3 regions of the Amycolatopsis sp. VS8301801F10 genome follow, and region 2 is predicted to be linked to each of the others. Evidence: riboswitches for the same ligand, from Rfam matches in the RefSeq annotation. Region 2 holds a riboswitch; each other region holds the start of a gene.
What was found. Region 2 has a riboswitch for thiamine pyrophosphate ahead of F9C11_RS13360 (thiamine ABC transporter substrate binding subunit). Riboswitches for the same ligand answer to the same signal wherever they lie in the genome.
Positions count from the first base shown of each region.

Region 1: it holds a riboswitch for thiamine pyrophosphate, as region 2 does, so the genes downstream of both, thiC (phosphomethylpyrimidine synthase ThiC) here and F9C11_RS13360 (thiamine ABC transporter substrate binding subunit) in region 2, are expected to answer to the same signal.
Region 3: it holds a riboswitch for thiamine pyrophosphate, as region 2 does, so the genes downstream of both, thiO (glycine oxidase ThiO) here and F9C11_RS13360 (thiamine ABC transporter substrate binding subunit) in region 2, are expected to answer to the same signal.

Region 1 covers NZ_CP176065.1:2,185,252-2,191,186, forward strand. The annotation lists gene F9C11_RS10585 (hypothetical protein) at 1-199, opposite strand, end outside; gene thiD (bifunctional hydroxymethylpyrimidine kinase/phosphomethylpyrimidine kinase) at 196-1,029, opposite strand; gene thiC (phosphomethylpyrimidine synthase ThiC) at 1,026-2,669, opposite strand; TPP riboswitch at 2,663-2,795, opposite strand; gene F9C11_RS10600 (peptide deformylase) at 2,923-3,489, opposite strand; gene F9C11_RS10605 (DUF3263 domain-containing protein) at 3,630-3,938, shown strand; gene F9C11_RS10610 (LytR C-terminal domain-containing protein) at 3,935-4,591, shown strand; gene F9C11_RS10615 (AAA family ATPase) at 5,126-5,935, opposite strand, start outside.
Region 2 covers NZ_CP176065.1:2,758,077-2,764,011, forward strand. The annotation lists gene F9C11_RS13340 (cysteine hydrolase family protein) at 1-243, opposite strand, end outside; gene F9C11_RS13345 (GlxA family transcriptional regulator) at 350-1,327, shown strand; gene F9C11_RS13350 (hypothetical protein) at 1,427-2,101, shown strand; gene F9C11_RS13355 (4a-hydroxytetrahydrobiopterin dehydratase) at 2,485-2,775, opposite strand; TPP riboswitch at 2,800-2,912, shown strand; gene F9C11_RS13360 (thiamine ABC transporter substrate binding subunit) at 2,944-4,011, shown strand; gene F9C11_RS13365 (ABC transporter permease) at 3,987-5,624, shown strand; gene F9C11_RS13370 (ABC transporter ATP-binding protein) at 5,624-5,935, shown strand, end outside.
Region 3 covers NZ_CP176065.1:2,176,592-2,182,526, reverse strand. The annotation lists gene F9C11_RS10565 (NAD(P)-dependent alcohol dehydrogenase) at 1-405, shown strand, start outside; gene F9C11_RS10560 (thiazole synthase) at 407-1,159, opposite strand; gene thiS (sulfur carrier protein ThiS) at 1,162-1,362, opposite strand; gene thiO (glycine oxidase ThiO) at 1,362-2,447, opposite strand; TPP riboswitch at 2,444-2,550, opposite strand; gene thiE (thiamine phosphate synthase) at 2,581-3,246, shown strand; gene F9C11_RS10540 (hypothetical protein) at 3,478-4,269, opposite strand; gene F9C11_RS10535 (threonine/serine dehydratase) at 4,425-5,369, shown strand; gene F9C11_RS10530 (SDR family NAD(P)-dependent oxidoreductase) at 5,464-5,935, opposite strand, start outside.

The DNA.
Region 1 (5,935 bases), 570 kb from region 2:
ACCGCGGCGGCGGCTTCAGCACCGACATCCGGTATTGGTACACCGCTTGCGCTTCGGCGATCCCCGGCCGCGGCGTGACGCCCGACTTGCGGATCGTTTTGACCGCCGAAGCGGTGCGGTGCTCGGCGACCAGGCCGTCGACCTCATGCTGCACCTCAAGCGGCAGTCGCGCCCACAACGCTTCCGGTGACTCGCTCATCCAGCCAGTGTCGCATCGGCGAGCCGCCAGAAGGGGGAAACCGGGCCGACTCCGGCACCGAGCGGATACGCCTCCTGGACGCAGCGTTCGATGAACCGTTTCGCCTCCGCGACCGCGGTGGGCACGTCCGCGCCCTTCGCGAGCGACGAGGTGATCGCCGACGCCATGGTGTCGCCGCCGCCGTGGGTGTTTTCGGTCTCGATGCGCGGCCCGCTCAGCTCGATCACCGCTGAACCGTCGGTGAGCAGGTCGACGCAGTCGGCGGCGTCGTAGAGGTGCCCGCCCTTGACCAGAACCCACTGGGAACCGAACTCCAGCAACGCTTCCGCGGCTGCGTGCTGGCTCTTCGCGTCGGTAACGCGGACACCGGTCAGCAGCCGGACCTCGTCGAGGTTCGGCGTGATGAGGGTGGCGCGTGGGAACAGTTCCGTCCGGATCGCTCCCAGTGCTTCTTCGCGCAACAGCGCGTGTCCGGTCATCGACGCGGCCACCGGGTCGACCACGAACGGCGTGTCCGTGGCACGTCCAATGTGGACTTCGTCCAGTGTTTTCGCTACCGCCTGAATGATTTCCGCGGTGGCGAGCATGCCGGTCTTCGCCGCGTTGACGCCCATGTCCTCGGCGACCGCTTTGATCTGCGCGGTGACGACGTCGACCGGAATCTCGGAAAACCCTTGTACGCCAAGCGAATTCTGCACGGTGACCGCGGTGAGCGCGACCAGCCCGTGCACGCCGTTGGCGAAAAACGTGCGCAGGTCCGCTTGCACGCCCGCACCACCGCCGGAATCGGATCCGGCGATGGTGAGGGCGGTGCGAGGCGTGCTTGTCACTGGTTGACCACGGGCAGGTAGACCTTGTTGCCCTGCTCGGAAAACTCCGCGGACTTCTCGGCCATGCCCGCCTCGATCGCCTCCACAGAGGACAGACCGTGTTCCTCGGCGTACTTGCGCACGTCCTGGGTGATCCGCATCGAGCAGAACTTCGGCCCGCACATCGAGCAGAAATGCGCGGTCTTCGCCGGTTCCGCGGGCAGCGTTTCGTCGTGGAAGGAGCGCGCGGTGTCCGGGTCGAGCGACAGGTTGAACTGGTCGTTCCACCGGAATTCGAAGCGGGCCTTGGACAATTCGTCGTCCCAGTCCTGCGCGTACTGGTGGCCCTTGGCCAGGTCGGCGGCGTGCGCGGCGATCTTGTAGGTGATCACGCCGGTCTTCACGTCGTCGCGGTTGGGCAGGCCGAGGTGTTCCTTCGGCGTGACGTAGCACAGCATCGCCGTGCCGTACCAGCCGATCTGCGCCGCCCCGATCGCCGAGGTGATGTGGTCGTAGGCCGGAGCGATGTCGGTGGCGAGCGGGCCGAGCGTGTAGAACGGGGCCTCGCCGGTGAGCTTTTCCTCCAGCTCCACGTTTTCCTTGATCTTGTGCATCGGCACGTGGCCGGGGCCTTCGATCATCACCTGCACGTCGTGCTCGCGCGCGATGTGCGTCAGCTCGCCGAGGGTTTCCAGCTCGGCGAACTGGGCGCGGTCGTTGGCGTCCGCGATCGAGCCGGGACGCAGGCCGTCGCCGAGGGAGAACGTGACGTCGTACTCGCGCAGGATCTCGCACAGCTCGGAGAAATGCGTGTACAGGAAGGATTCCTTGTGGTGCGCGAGGCACCAGGCGGCCATGATCGACCCGCCGCGGCTGACGATGCCGGTGACCCGGCGCGCGGTGAGCGGGATGTAGCGCAGCAGCACGCCGGCGTGCACCGTCATGTAGTCGACGCCCTGCTCGCACTGCTCGATCACGGTGTCGCGGTAGATTTCCCAGGTGAGCTTTTCCGGCTCCCCGTTGACCTTTTCCAGCGCCTGGTAGATCGGCACGGTGCCGACCGGGACCGGCGAATTGCGCACGATCCACTCGCGCGTTTCGTGGATCCGCTTGCCGGTGGAGAGGTCCATGATCGTGTCGGCTCCCCAGCGGGTGGCCCACACCATCTTGTCGACCTCTTCCTCCACAGAGGACCAGACGGCCGAATTTCCCATGTTGGCGTTGATCTTCACCAGGAAGTTCTTGCCGATGATCATCGGCTCGGTCTCCGGATGCTTGCGGTTGACCGGAATCACCGCGCGCCCGCGGGCGACCTCGTCCCGCACGAACTCCGGAGTACAGCGTTCGCGCGCGGCGATGAACTCCATTTCCCGGGTGATCACCCCGGCTTTCGCCCAGCCGAGCTGGGTGTTGTGCTCCCGCCCGTCGGCCCAGCCGGACCGCAGCGGGTGTAGTCCATTGTGGACATCGATGTTCGCGTCCGGATCGGTGTAGGGGCCGGACGTGTCGTACACGTCGAAATGCTCCCCGTTCGACAGGTCGATCCGCCGCGCCGGAACCCGCAGCCCGGATTCGGTGCGGTGATAGACCTTCCGCGAGCCGGTGATCGGCCCGGTGGTGACGGACGGGGCGATGGCACCCTGGTTTTCCAGCGTCGTCAACGACGTTCACTCCCTACGCCGGCATTACCCGGTCAGGTTCATGCGGTCGGTGACGCCGGGTGTCCGCGAGATGGACACCAGTCACCCTCTCAGCCCGCCAAGGCGCGAGCTCCCGCGTTGCATTCGGTTGAGGTTGCTCGTCCGACGATGCCATGGAGCCTCGGGTCGGCACAACCCTCCCGCCCGTCTGGCCGAAGGACGCCGAAGGCCTCCCCGGTGATTCCGAGGAGGCCTTCGGCGAATTCGGCGCGGGTCAGGCGTCCGCGGGTTCCTTCGGCGGCAGCCAGGTCAGGCCGGGCACGCCCCACTTGTTCTTCTTGAGCATCTTCTTCGCCGCGCGCGCGTGGCGGCCGACGAGCCGGTCCAGGTAAATGAACCCGTCGAGGTGATCGGTCTCATGCTGGAGGCAGCGCGCGAAGTAGCCGGTGCCCTCGACCTCGATCGGGTTGCCCTCGACGTCGAAGCCGGTCACCTTCGCCCATTTGGCGCGTCCGGTCGGGTACGACTCGCCGGGGGCGGACAGGCAGCCCTCCCAGTCGTCGTCCGGGTCCGGCATGGTCTCCGGGATCTCGGAGGTCTCCAGCCTCGGGTTGACCACCACGCCCTTGTGCTCGACGCCCTCGTCATCCGGGCAGTCGTATACGAACACTCGCAGGTCGAGCCCGATCTGGTTGGCCGCGAGGCCCACGCCCTCGGCCGCGTACATGGTCTCGAACATGTCCTCGACGAGGGTGGCGAGCTTGTCGTCGAACTCGGTGATCTCGCGCGTGGGCTGGTGCAGCACGGGTTCGCCGGCGATGCAGATGGGGTGGACGGTCACGGACGCCGAGTTTAGTCGGACCCTTCTGGTACACCTGGATCGGACCGTGACGCGCCGTGTCGGATGCCCATGTCGAGCATGGGTTCCGTGGTTCAATGACGCCCGCGGAAAGGACTGCCGACACCGATTGCGAGGACCGCATGGACGCCGCGGAGTCGATGGCTGGGGACCAGCCGTCGCCGCCGGAAAATGTCGGTGGCCTGACCGAACGCGAACTGGACATTCTCGCGTTCGAGCGGCAGTGGTGGCGCCACGCCGGGGCGAAGGAGAACGCCATCCGGGAGCGCTTCGGACTGTCTTCCACCCGTTACTACCAGTTGTTGAACACGCTGCTGGCCAAGCCGGAGGCCGTCGCGGCCGATCCGATGCTGGTCAAGCGGCTGCGCAAAACGCGCGCCGCCCGTCAGCGCAAACGCGGGGCCCGGCGGTTGGGGATCGAGCTGTCATGAGCGTCTTCTCGGGACTGTCCCGGCCGTTGAAGGCCGCGGGGGTCGCGCTGATCGGGGTCGCGGTGGTCGCGGCCGTCATCGGCGGGGTCACCGTGCTCAACACCGGCGGGGACCAGAACGCCGGACCGAGCACGTCCGGCGAGCCCACCTCGCCCGGCGGATCGTCGTCCGCGCCGTCTTCGTCCTCGGTGCCTACCAGTTCCGCGCCGTCGTCGCCCGCTTCGTCGGCGCCGGCCTCGTCGTCCGCCGCTTCGTCGGCCCCGGCGTCGAGCCAGGCCGGACAGCCCGGCGGCCAGCCGGGCCAGCAGCCAGGACAGCCGGGCCAGGCGGGCCCGGACCAGCAGGCCTCGAACAAGTGGGTCACCCTGCGGGTCTACAACAACTCGCTGATCAAGCACCTGGCCGAACAGGCCGCCGCCGACTTCCGAGGTTCGGGCTGGAACGTCGCCGAGGTCGGCAACTACTCGCAGGGCGTCATCCCGACGACCACGGCCTACTTCCGCCCGGGCACCGACGAGGAAGCCGCCGCGAAACAGCTGGCCAAGGAGTTCGGCTTCCAGGCCCAGCCCCGGTTCGAGGGCATCCAGAACTCGAGCCCCGGGGTGATAGTGATCATCACGAAGGACTACCAGCCCGGACACAAGGGCAGCTGATTCGGTTTGTGACGGCCCGCGCTCCGGCGCGGGCTTTGTCATGTCTGCGGTGCCTCGGGTGCGGGTGCTGGGTTGTCGGGTGGGTGGCGCTCGGCTGATCTGCGTTCGGCGCGGTGGTGGGGTGTGGTGTCCGGCTTGGTATGGCAGGACGGGCGGCCTGGTATGGCAGGGCGGGCGGCTCGCTGTGGCAAGGCGGGGCTCGGTATGGCGGGGTCGGGCGGCGCGGTATGGCAGCGTGAGTGGCTCGGTATGGCAGCGCGGACGCCGCGGTATGGCAGCGCGAGTGGCTAGCCGTGGCAGACCAGGCGGCGCGGTATGGCAGGACGGGCAGCCCGATATGGCAGGCGGCTGGACGCAGCGGTCATGCAGCGTAGCCGGGTGATATGGCACAGCCTGGTGCGTGGTGCGGCACGGAGCACCGACGAGCGCGGCAGCCAAGGCGAACCACCTCCCAGACTCCGCACACCACAGGAAGTCACCGTGACGCCAGCGAGCGCTGGCACCGCCAATACCCGGCACCAGCGCTCACCGGCCTCACCGTTCCTGCTGCGCCTGCGCGTAAGCCTCCAACGTCGCCAGCTGTGCCGCGTCCAGTGAAGGTCGCACTGCCTCGCGGGCCTTGGCCAGGTGCGCCGCGGTCACCTCGCGGGCCTCCAGCGATTCGCGCATTGCCGTCAGTGCTGCCTCGCGGATCAGGGCGGCGCAGTCGGCGGCCGAGTAGCCCTCCAGTGCCTCCGCGGTGGCCGTGAGGTCCACATCGGACGCCAGTGGGGTGTGCTTGGCCGTCGCGGTGAGGATCGCGGCGCGGGATTCCGCGTCTGGCGGCGGGACGTAGATTCGCCGCTCCAACCGGCCGGGGCGCAGGAGGGCCGGGTCGACCAGTTCGGGCCGGTTCGTCGCGCCCAGCACGACCACCTCGCGCATCGGTTCGACGCCGTCCAGTTCGGTGAGCAGCGCGGCGACCACGCGGTCGGCCACACCCGAATCCGACGACTGGCCTCGGCGCGGGGCGAGGGCGTCGATCTCGTCGAGGAAGATCAGCGAGGGTGCCGCGTCGGCCGCGCGGCGGAAGAGGTCGCGGACCGCGCGTTCCGATTCGCCGACCCACTTGTCCAGCAGTTCCGCGCCCTTGATCGCGAACACGTTCAGCGCCCCGGTCCCGGCGAGCGCCCGGACCAGGAACGTCTTGCCGCCGCCGGGCGGGCCGTACAGCAGCACGCCGCGCGGCGGTTCGACGCCGAGCCGGGCGAACGAGTCCGGGTAGCGCAGCGGCCACAGCACGGTTTCGGTGAGCGCTTCCTTGACCGACGTCATGTTGCCGACGTCGTCCAGGGTCAGCCCGCC
Region 2 (5,935 bases):
GGCGCGAATGTCGTACGGCGTGCCTTCGCCGCCGTCGTTGACGACGTGGATCACGGTCGCTCCTGCGGCGCGGGCCTTGGCGAGCAACTGCCGGGCCGCGGTCAGGGCCGGGCGCCAGCTTTCCAGTTCCATGACGCCGCGGGTGTAGGTGTTCTGGTAGTCGACCAGGATCAGCGTCGCGTCGGCCAGCGTTGCCGGGGTCTGGTCGAGGCCGTTCAGCTCCCGCAGCGTTTTCCTTGCCATGGTGGGGTTTCCTCTCGTTTTCGTTCCGCACGATCGACGCTAGACTCGGCACCGGGATGTCGGCAATGACATGCAAAGCGCAAAAACCGACATGAGGGGGGTGCGGATGGAGAGGCTGCTGGTCGTCGTCCTGTTCGACCGGATCGACCTGCTCGACGTGACCGGGCCCGCCGAGGTGTTTTCCTTGCTGCAGCGGGAAATGGACCGGCCGACCGGCTACCGGGTGGTGCTCGCGGCCGAGACGCTTGAGCCGGTCACCACCTCGGCTGGCGTGCGGGTCTTGCCGGACGTGACGTTCGCGGAGCTGTCCGGGAAGGCGATCGACACGCTGATCGTGCCGGGTGCGGTTACGACGGGAGAGAACGGGGAGATCGTCGCGCGGTGCGACGCGGCGGTGGTCGAGGAGGTCCGTCGGCTGGCTGCGCGGACGCGCCGCGTGACCTCAGTCTGCGTCGGTGCGCACATCCTCGCGGCGGCTGGACTGCTCGACGGCAAACGCGCCACGACGCACTGGTCGACCGCCCGGCAGCTCGCCGCCGAGCATCCGGAGGTGACCGTCGACGCGGACCCGATCTTCATCCGTGACGGTTCCGTGTGGACGGGCGCCGGGCTGAGCGCGTGCCTCGACCTCGCGCTGGCCCTGGTCGCCGACGATTTCGGGCCGGAGCTGGCCTCGCGGGTGGCTCGGCAGCTGGTGATGTTCTTGCGCCGGCCGGGCGGGCAGAGCCAGTTCAGCGTGTCGCTGGAACCCGCGTCCGCGACTCGGCGGGTCGACGAGTTGCGGCAGTACATCGCGGCTCATCTGGCGGATCCGCTGACGGTGTCCGACCTCGCCGCGCAAGCGCACGTGACGGACCGGCAGCTCACCCGGGTGTTCAAGGCGGAGCTGGGGATGACGCCCGCCGCCTACGTCGAGCACGCGCGGGTCGAGGCGGCGAGGCATCGGCTGGAGACGACTGAGGAAACTCTGTCGAGAATTGCCAGGAACTGCGGATTCGGCACTGTTTCGACGCTTAACCGGTCTTTTCGGAGGACGTTGAAGACGACGCCGAGTGAATACCGCGAGCGGTTCCGGATCGCCTAGGCCGCCAGCGGAATATTCCTTGCGGCACACCAATTCCCCGGCTGAATAGCCGACTGGACCTTCGCTACGATCATCCCCGCATTCAGCGAGGGGGTTCGAATGGCCAAAAAACAGCCGTCCCCGACAGCGCCGCCCTGGACCTATCGCGACGACGTGCTGAGTTACACCTGCCACCTGGCGGGCGACGCCGACCTCAGCCAGGTCGAGGAAGTGCTCGCGCCGTTTCCCGGCCGGAACGTGGCTGGCGAACGGTTCTGGGCTGCCGGATCAGTCGTGGTTTCGGACTACCGGGCGCTCGGGGACGGAAGCTGGAGCGTGTCGACGCCGTTCGTGTTCGGAACGGGGGCGGTCGGCGCCGGGCTCGTGGCCGGGTCGCTGGTGGGCGGGGCGATCGCCCGGTCGCGGGCACGGCAGGCGGCGGCCGCGGCCGCGGTGCCGCGCTGGGTGCCGATCGAGCAGGGCGGCATCTACCTGAGCCCGCACGGCTTCCACCTCTATACGCCGCGCGTGCTCGCGTGGAGCTGGAACTCGATCACCGGCGCGACAATGGTCGCCCCGGCGGTCGCGCACGTGACGGGGGACAGCAAAAACGGCCCAGTCTCCTGGCTGATCCAGTCGGAATGGGCCGAACTGCTCTTCGTGACGTGGGCGAACGCCATGCACCCGCGGCATCCGCAGCTCGTCACCGGGCAGTGGCTGCCGCCGGGCTGGGTCGAGCACGCTCAGCGGCATCAGCGGGTCCCGGCTTTGCCGCCCGCGGGCCCGGTGACCTGACTCACGCGGGCAGCGCTCAGCCGAGCAGGCCGAGCACCACCATCGACAGGAGCACGACGGCGGTCGAGAACACCGCGACCCACGTGCGCTGCGCGGCGGTGAGCTGGGTGGATGTGCTGTTCATGGCGGGTCCTAGCGGGGCGAGTGCCGACGATTCCGCTGGGATAGCGCCTTGATCTAGCTCACTGTTACCGCCTGTGATCAAGGTCACGTCGAGTGCGCGCGGTGTGCCACAGCACGCCGCCCGCGGCGGCCACCATCAGGGCGAACGAACCCATTCCCACCACGACTGCCTGAACCATGCTGACCTCCTTCTCGTCGTCTGTCCGGAAGACGCGCGAAGGGGCCGCTCATGGTGCCAGGGTTGCCGACATCACACCTGGTCAGCGGGCCGCCAGCAGCTCGTCGATCCGGCGGGCCAGCGCGAAATCGGCTTCGGTCAGCCCGCCGAGGGAGTGGGTGCTGAGGCGGAACGTGAGGGTGCGCCAGCGGATGTCGATGTCGGGGTGGTGGCCGGCTTCCTCGGCGAGTTCGGCCACCCGGTCCACCACCTCGATCGCCGCCGGGAAGGACGGGAGTTCGGCGGTGCGCACGATGGTCGCCGCGTCGCGCTGCCACTCCGGGACGGTGCCGAGGGCCTGCTCCACTGCCGAGTCGTTCAATAGTTGCGTCATCGCTCCATGGTGTCGGCTACGCTGCGGCATTGCCACGGGAGTCCGGTACGCCGGGCTGAGAGGCGGGTCCGACAGCCCGCGACCGTTCGCACCTGGATCCGGATCATGCCGGCGTAGGGAGGCCGTATCGCTCTCCCTCATCCGGCGCAGTGCAGGAGGGGAAGAATGATGTCGCGGACCGTCCGCACGGTGGCAGGCCTTGCCGGGGTTTCGATGCTCGCCAGCGCTTGCTCGCTGTCCGGCGGCGACTCCGGCGGGTCGTCCGCGAGCTCGGACCAGAAGACGCCGACCGTCACGCTGGTCACGCACGATTCGTTCGCCGCGCCGCAGGACGTGCTCGACGCCTTCCAGCGCCAGTCCGGGATCAAGCTCAAGATCCTCAAATCCGGCGACGCCGGCGCGCTCACCAACAAGCTCGTGCTCACCAAGGGCAACCCGATCGGCGACGTCGCGTACGGGGTCGACAACACCTTCGCCTCGCGCGCGCTCAGCGAGGGCGTTTTCCAGCCCTACACGAGCCCGGAGGCCGACCGCGGCCCGCAGCGTTACTCCGTCGACCCGCAGCACCGGCTGGCGGCGGTCGACCTCGGCGACGTCTGCGTGAACATCGACCCGGCCTACTTCGCGAGCAAGGGCCTCCCGGAGCCGAAGAGCTACGACGACCTCGCCGACCCCAAGTACAAGGACCTGACCGTCGCGGAGAGCCCGGCCACCGCGTCGCCGGGGCTGGCCTTCCTGCTCGGCACGGTCGCGAAGTACGGCGAGGACGGCTGGAAGGGCTACTGGCAGAAGCTGAAGGACAACGGCCTCAAGACCGTCAGCGGCTGGGAGGAGGCCTACACCAAGGACTTCTCCGGCTCGTCGGGCAAGGGCCCGCGGCCGATCGTCGTGTCCTACGCCTCGTCGCCGGCCGCGGAGGTCGGCGAGGACGGCAAGCCGCGCACCAAGGCGCTGCTCGACACCTGCTTCCGCCAGGTCGAGTACGCGGGCGTGCTCACCAACGGCAAGCAGGTCCCGCAGGCGCAGAAGGTCGTCGACTTCCTGTTGTCGCAGCAGTTCCAGACGACGGTCGCGGCGAACATGTACGTCTACCCGGCGCGCCAGGGCGTCGAACTGCCCGCCGGCTGGGCCACCGCGGCTCCGCTGCCGCAGGCTCCGGCCACCATGCCCGCGGACAAGGTGCAGGCCGGCCGGGAGAAGTGGATCGGGGAATGGCGCTCGCTCATGGGCGCGTGATCCCCGCGCGCACCATCGGGCTCACGCTGCTCGGCCTGCTGCCGGTCGCGTTCCTGGTGGTGTTCTTCGCCTGGCCGGTCGTCGCGATCGTCGGCCGGGGGTTCTCCGCGGGCGGCGTCGACACCGTGCTCGGCGACCCGCGGACGTGGCGGCTCGCCGGGTTCACGCTCGCCAGCGCGGCCGCGTCGACCGTCGTCGCGGTGCTCGCCGGGCTGCCGGTGGCGTACCTCCTGGCGCGGGTCCGGCTGCCGGGCGTCGGCTTGGCGCGGACGATCGTGCTGGTCCCGTTCGTGCTGCCGACGGTCGTCGTCGGACTGGCGTTCCGGGCGCTCTGGCCGGACGGCGGCGTGCTGCCCCTCGTGCTGGCCAACGCGTTCTTCAACGTCGCGGTCGTCGCGCGCACGGTCGCCGGGCTGTGGGCGCACCTCGATCCGCGAGCGACCGAGGCCGCGCGGGCGCTCGGAGCATCGCCGTGGCGGGCGTTCCGCTCGGTGACGCTGCCCGCGCTCGGCCCGGCTGTCGCGTCCGCCGCCGCGGTGGTGTTTCTGTTCTGCGCCACCAGTTTCGGCGTAGTGCTGATCCTCGGCGGCGGCAGCTACCGGACGCTGGAGACCGAGATTTACCTCCGGACGGTCGACCTGCTGGACCTCTCCGGTGCGGCCGCGTTGTCGTTGATCCAGTTCGCCGCCGTCGTCGCCGCGCTGGTTCTCGGGGCGATGGCGCGCCGGAAGCGGGAGAACGCGGTGAAGTTGCGGTCCGCGCAGGTCACCGCGCGTCGGCCGCGGGGCGGGGAGTGGTGGACGGTCGGTGCCGCCGTGGTGGTGCTTGGTCTGCTGCTGACGCCGATTGTGTCGCTGCTCGTCGAATCGGTGTCCAGTTCGGACGGGTGGAGTCTCGCTGGGTATCGGGCGCTGAATACCGTCGGGCAGAACGACGCGCTGCAGGTGTCCGGCTGGATCGCGGCGCAGAATTCCCTCGCCGCGGCCACGGATGCGACGTTGCTGGCGATGGCCGTCGGCCTGGTCGCGAGCGTCGTGCTGGTCGCGCTTCGCCGTTCGCCGGGCGGGCTCGCGCGCGGGATGGGCGAGACCATGGACGTCGCGTTGATGCTGCCGTTGGGCGTCTCCGCGGTGACCGTCGGCTTCGGTTACCTCGTGACGCTCGACGCGCTGCCCGGCGACCTGCGCACGTCGCCGCTGCTCGTGCCCTTCGCCCAAGCGCTCGTGATCATGCCGCTGGTGGTGCGGATGATCTTGCCGGTGCTGCGCGCGGTCGACATCCGGTTGCGCCAGGCCGCCGCGACGCTCGGCGCGAGCCCGGCGCGGGTGTGGCGGGAGATCGACTTCCCGCTGGTCGCGCGGTCCGTGGTGGCCGCGGCGGGCTTCGGCTACGTCGTCGCGCTCGGCGAGTTCGGCGCGACCAGCTTCCTCGCCCGGCCGGACGCGCCGACGCTCCCGGTGGCCGTCGCGACGCTGATCAGCCGGCCGGGCGAGCTGAACAACCAGATGGCGTACGCCTCGTGCGCCCTGCTCATGGTGGTGACTGTGGTGGCGGTGGCGCTGATCGACCGGTTCGGCTCGGTCCGCGGCGCCAGCACGGTCGGGGAGTTCTGATGGCGCTGACGGTACGGGACCTGACTGTCCACTATGGAGCGTTCGCCGCGGTCCGCGACGCGAAGCTGGACATCGCCGACGGCGAGGTGCTCGCGTTGCTGGGCCCGTCCGGGTCGGGCAAGTCGACACTGCTGCGCGCGATCACCGGACTGGAGCCGGTGTCGTCCGGGTCGGTGTCGTGGGACGGCGCCGATCTCGCCGCGGTGCCGGTGCACAAGCGCGAATTCGGGTTGGTCTTCCAGGACGGACAGCTCTTTCCGCACCGCGATGTCGCCGCGAACATCGCGTTCGGCCTGCGGATGCACGGGGTG
Region 3 (5,935 bases), 580 kb from region 2:
AACCTGGAGCTGGCAAGGGAACTCGGCGCGGACGTCGCGCTCGACTACCGCGATCCGGGGGACCTGGGGAAGTTCGACGTCATCCTCGACACCGTCGGCCGGGACCTAGGCGCGTTCCGGCGGCTGCTGACCCCGCGCGGGCGGATGGTCGCGATCGCGTTCGACCTCGCCCATCCGGCCCGCACGCTCGGCTACCTGGCGGCGAACTCGCTGCGCCCTGCCCGCTGGGTGCGGGCGTTCAGCGGGAACCCGAAGGCGGATCTGCTCGCTGACCTGAGCCGGTGGGTCGACGCGGGGTTGGTGCGGCCGCTGGTGGATCGGGTGTTTCCGTTCGCCGATATCGCCGAAGCACACCGCGCGCTGGAAAACGGCGGTGTGCGCGGCAAAATCGTCGTCGAGGCGTAGCTCACCGAGGCGGGCTCGACGCCTGCGCCCAGAACCGCTGCGGCACCCGCCCCGCACCCCGTGCCAGGTACCCGGCCTCCACCGCGCTTCGCATCGCCAGCGCCATCCGCTCCGGATCCGCTGCGCGGGTGACCGCGGTCGACAGCAGCACCGCCGAGCAGCCGAGTTCCATCGCCAGCGTCGCGTCCGAGGCCGTGCCGATCCCCGCGTCCAGCACGATCGGCACCGACGCGCGCGAGACGATCAGCTCGATGTTGTGCGGGTTCCGGATGCCCAGCCCAGTGCCGATCGGGGCGCCGAGCGGCATCACCGCGGCGCAGCCCGCCTCCTCCAGGCGGAGGGCGAGCACCGGGTCGTCGTTGGTGTACACGAACACCGTGAACCCGTCCGCCACCAGGCGTTCGGCTGCTTCGAGGGTCTCCAGCGGGTCGGGCAGCAGGGTGCGGTCGTCGGCGTGCACCTCGAGTTTGACCAGGTTCGTTTCCAGCGCCTCGCGGGCCAGCTGGGCGGTGAGCACGGCCTCGGCCGCGGTCCGGCAGCCCGCGGTGTTGGGCAGCAGCTCGATGTCCAAGCGCCGCAACAACTCCAGCACGCCCGAACCGCCCTCGGCGTCGGCGCGGCGCATCGCCACGGTGGTGAGCTGGGTGCCCGACGCGACGAGCGCTCGTTCCAGCACTTCGAGATTCGCCGCGCCACCGGTGCCGATGATCAGCCGCGACGACAGCTTGTGCTCGCCGATGATCAGGTCGTCCATGCTCAACCTCCTTGAACCGCGGTCAGCACTTCGAGCTGCGCGCCCTTCGGCACGACCGCTTCTTCCCATTCGCCACGCCGAACGACCTCGCCGTTGACCGCGACGGCCACGCCCCGGCGTTCCGCGCCCAGCGCGTCGAGGACCGCGGAAACGGTGCTGTCGTCGGGGAATTCCCGCCATTCGCCGTTGACCTTGATCTCCATCAGACTCGCTCCTTTTCCAGACGGGCGGGCGTCGCCGCGGCGACCTCCGGCGGCGGGGCTTCGCCGGCCAGCCACGCGACCACGGCGTCCGCAGTCGCGGGCGCCATCAGCAAACCGTTGCGGTGGTGTCCTGTCGCCGCGTACACGCCTTCGCTCACTTCGCCGAGGTACGGCAAAGCGTCCCGGCTCGCGGCCCGCAGTCCGGCGGCGACCTCCACCAGCTCGTACTCCGTGATGCCGGGCAGGATCCGCTCCGCGCCTTCCAGCAACTCGCGTACGCCGCGCGCGGTGACAGCCTGGTCGAAACCGGCTTCGTACTGCGTCGCGCCAAGGACCAGTTCGCCGTCTTTTCGCGGTACCAGATAGATCGGCCGTCCTTCGACCATCGCGCGCACCGTGTACGGCGGAGGCGGCAGACACCCGCGACGCGGACGCAGCCGCAGAATCTCGCCCTTCAGCGGGCGTACGGCGTGCTCCAGCAACGGATGCAGCTGTCCGGTCCACGCGCCGGCGGCGAGGATCACCGGACCGGACACTTCGGAGAGGCTCTGCAACCGCTCGCGCCGGAACTCGACCCCACGCTTCGTAGCCGCTTCGCTCAACGCAGTGAGCAGTTTCCGGTTGTCCACGGCTAAATCGCCCGGCACGTGCAAGCCGCTGCGCACCGCGCCGAGCCCCGGCGCGAGCCGCTTCGCCTCGCGTCCGGTGAGCGTCTCGACGTCGCGGCCGAGCGAACGCAGATAGCCAGCGAGGATGTCGAGGTGCCCGGCGTCGGCGCTGTCGAACCCGACGACGATCGTGCCGTGCTCGGCGAGCCCGGGATCGGTGCCTTCGGCGGCGAGGTCGCTCGCGAAGCCGGGCCAGCGCCGCAGCGCCGCTTCCCCCAGGCTGAGCACGGCTTCCTCGCCCGGCCACGCCTCGGTGACCGGCGCGAGCATCCCGCCGGCGAGCCAGGACGCGCCGCCGCGCACGGGTTCCGGGTCGACGACCGTGACGCGCCATCCGCGAGCGGCCGCGCGCCAAGCCGCGGACAGCCCGATGACGCCGCCGCCGACGACAGTGACGGTTGTGGTGCTGGTGTTCACAGTGGAATCACGCTCCCTGCGCCGGCATGACCCGGATCAGGTTCCACGGTCGGAGCGGCAGCTCCCTCTCAGCCCGTTGCCTCGGGCTCCCGTGCGGACCCCCACACCGTAGCGCGCGGGTAACGTCACCGCCATGCCTGCCTTGACCGGAGACCAAATTCGCACCCGGCTAGCCGCCGCCCGGCTGTACCTGTGCACCGACGCCCGCTCCTCCCGAGGAGACCTAGCTGAGTTCGCCGACGCCGCGCTGGCCGGTGGCGTCGACATCGTGCAACTGCGGGACAAGACCGGAGGCGCACCGCTGGAGGCCAAGCAGGAAATCGCGGCGCTGGAGATCCTGGCAGAAGCCTGCGCCCGCCACGGAGCGCTGCTCTCGGTGAACGACCGAGCGGATGTAGCGCTGGCAGTCGGCGCCGACGTCCTGCACCTGGGCCAAGACGACATCCCGGTGCCCCTGGCCCGCCGAGTCCTGGGCGACGAGGTAGTGATCGGCCGCTCCACCCATTCGGAGGAGCAAGCCACCGCAGCCGCAACGGAACCAGGAGTGGACTACTTCTGCACCGGCCCGTGCTGGCCCACCCCCACCAAACCAGGACGATCCGCCCCAGGCCTTGACCTGGTCCGCGCAACCGCAGCAAGCGGCACAAACCGCCCGTGGTTCGCCATCGGCGGCATCGACGAACCCCGCCTGCCCGAAGTACTGGCAGCAGGCGCCACCCGCATCGTCGTAGTCCGAGCAATCACCGAAGCAGAAGACCCGAAAGCAGCCGCACAAGCACTACGAGCCCAACTCCCGTAAACACACCGCAGCCGCCGCACCCAGCCCTAAAACCGCACCGCTGCACCCAAACAGCGAGGCACCCAGCCCCTCCCCCGCACCCCGATACGAAGCCTCCCTGCGGGCGGTGGGTGCTTGTCAAGGCATCTTTCCCGCCTTGACAAGCACCCACCGCCCGTCAGCACAATTGGGCTTCGGGGTGCCCCACGCAACCAATCACCGGCAATGTCGCCCCCCAGGGCGACGAGCCGCCTACTCATTCGCGTTAGAAGGCACCCCAGGCGCAGTAGGCGTCTGACTACCGCTAGGCGCCTGCGAAGAAGTAGTCGGCTTCGAAGACGAAGACGGCGGCTGCGTCTGCTGCGTCGCCCGAGAAGACGGCGGAGCACTAGGCGTAGTAGCAGGCGAAGACGTCGCACTCCCCGACCGAGACGGACCCCCAGAAGGAACCTGCGGCTCAGTACTGGGCGAATGATCCGGCCGATCCTCCCGCTGCTGACTGGTATCCGGCTGCCGAGGAATCAACCCGGTGGACACGCTCCCCTGGGTAGTCCAGTCCAGCCCCAGCAAGACAACCAACGCCACCACGAACGCGACTCCGGACGACCCGATGATCAACGGCCACCGCATCTTCCGAAGCTTCTCCCCGAGCCCCTCGGCAGGCTCCGGCTCCGTAGCCCGCAGCCGAACCGTCGGCATGTTCGCCAGATCAGCGGGCACGTGCACGGTCGCCGCGTCCCCTGGCGCCGACTCCCGCACCGCGTCGACCGGCACCCGCACCGGGGACAGCCCGCTGCGGCTGCGCCGAGCCGCCGTCTCGAGAGCCTTCCGAGCAGCATCACGAGTGCGTTGCAGAGAACGCAGGTACAACTCGCCTCCGACGGTGCTGACCACACTGGCCACCCCGGCGCCGATGACGGTGCCCGCGACCCCCAGCGTCGAACCCAGCAACGCGGCGGTGACCGCCGCGAGCGCCGCGGCGAGCACCGAGGTCATCCGGAGGTTCTTCTTGTCCTCCTTGGCTTCCTTCTGCTCCTCGCTCATGATTCCGATCTGATCGTTTCCCAGCCGTTGGTCTCTGTTTCTTCAACGGTTAAGTCGCGTGAGGTGCTCCCTTCGTTGCCCCGAGGTGAGGGACGCCACGTTGACTGTCCACAATGGATAGACTAAAGCTCACACTTTCCTGACATACTCGCCTCATGCACCTCGTGACGATCTCCGACATCGAAACCGCGGCCGGACGGGTGAAGGGCACCGCGGTGCGCACCCCGCTGCTGCGTCAGCTCTGGGTTCCCGGCGAATTCTGGGTGAAACCCGAGAGCCTGCAACCGATCGGCGCGTTCAAGATCCGCGGCGCGTACAACGCGATCGCCGCACTCACCGACGCCGAACGGGAACGCGGAGTGGTCGCGTATTCGAGCGGCAACCACGCGCAAGCAGTCGCGTACGCCGCCCGCGAATTCGGGATTCCGGCGGTGATCGTGGTGCCGGACGTGACGCCGCGGCTGAAGGTCGAAGCCACCCTCCGCTGGGGCGCGGAGGTCCGCGAGGTGCCGATCGCGGAACGGGAATCGGCGGCGCTCGCCCTCGCCGAGGAACGCGGCCTCACGCTGATCCCGCCGTTCGACCACCCGGACATCATCGCCGGGCAGGGCACCGTCGGGCTGGAGATCGCCGAGGACCTGCCGGACGTCGAAACCGTGCTGGTCCCGGTCAGCGGCGGCGGCTTCGCCTCCGGGGTCGGCACCGCGATCAAGGCGAAGTGCCCGAACGCGAAGGTCTACGGCGTCGAACCGGAACTGGCCGCCGACACCGCCGCCAGCCTCGCCGCGGGCGAGCTCGTGGACTGGCCCATCACCGACCGCGCCCGCACCATCGCGGACGGCCTGCGCGCGCAACCGTCCGAACTGACGTTCGCGCACCTGCGGCGCGTCCTGGACGGCGTGATCACGGTGACCGAGGACGAAATCCGCGACACCGTCCGGGTGCTGGCCCGCCAAGGCCGCCTGGTGACGGAGCCCAGCGGCGCCACCGCCCCGGCCGCCTACCTGCACCACGCCGACGAACTTCCGGGCGGCCGCACCGTCGCGATCGTCTCCGGAGGCAACATCGACCCGGCGATGCTGGCCGAACTGCTCGCTTAGCCCCGCGTTGGGACGGTGCCAGCGGCACTCCCCGGCCGCCGGCACGGTCCGCGCCGTGGCCGTTTGGCGCGCCCAACGCGACTTGGGAGGCCGCTCACCAGTTGACGGTCTGGCCCTGCCGGTCCAGATAGTGCAGCCCGCCCTTGCCCGCCCACGCCTCGATCGTGTCGGCGACCGCGGGGATGCTCTCGTCGACAGTCAGCCGCGCCCAGGGCCCGCCGAGGTCCGTCTTCACCCAGCCCGGCGCCATGAGCAGCAGCGTGCGCGGATCGTCGGCGTGCCGCGCGGCGAAACTGCGCATGAGCTGGTTCAGCGCGGACTTGCTCGCCCGGTACACCTCGAACCCGCCGTTCGTGTTGTCGGCGACGCTGCCCTGGCCCGACGACATCACGCCGATGGTGCCCGTCTCGGGAACCAGATCCTGCAGAGTCTCGACGACGCGCATCGGGCTCAGCGCGTTGGTCACCATGACGTGGGTGAAGTCCTCGGTGGACACGTCGGCGAGGGTCGCCGAGGGGTCGGTCGTGTAGTTGGTCCCGGCGTTGACGAACAGCAGGTCGAACGCC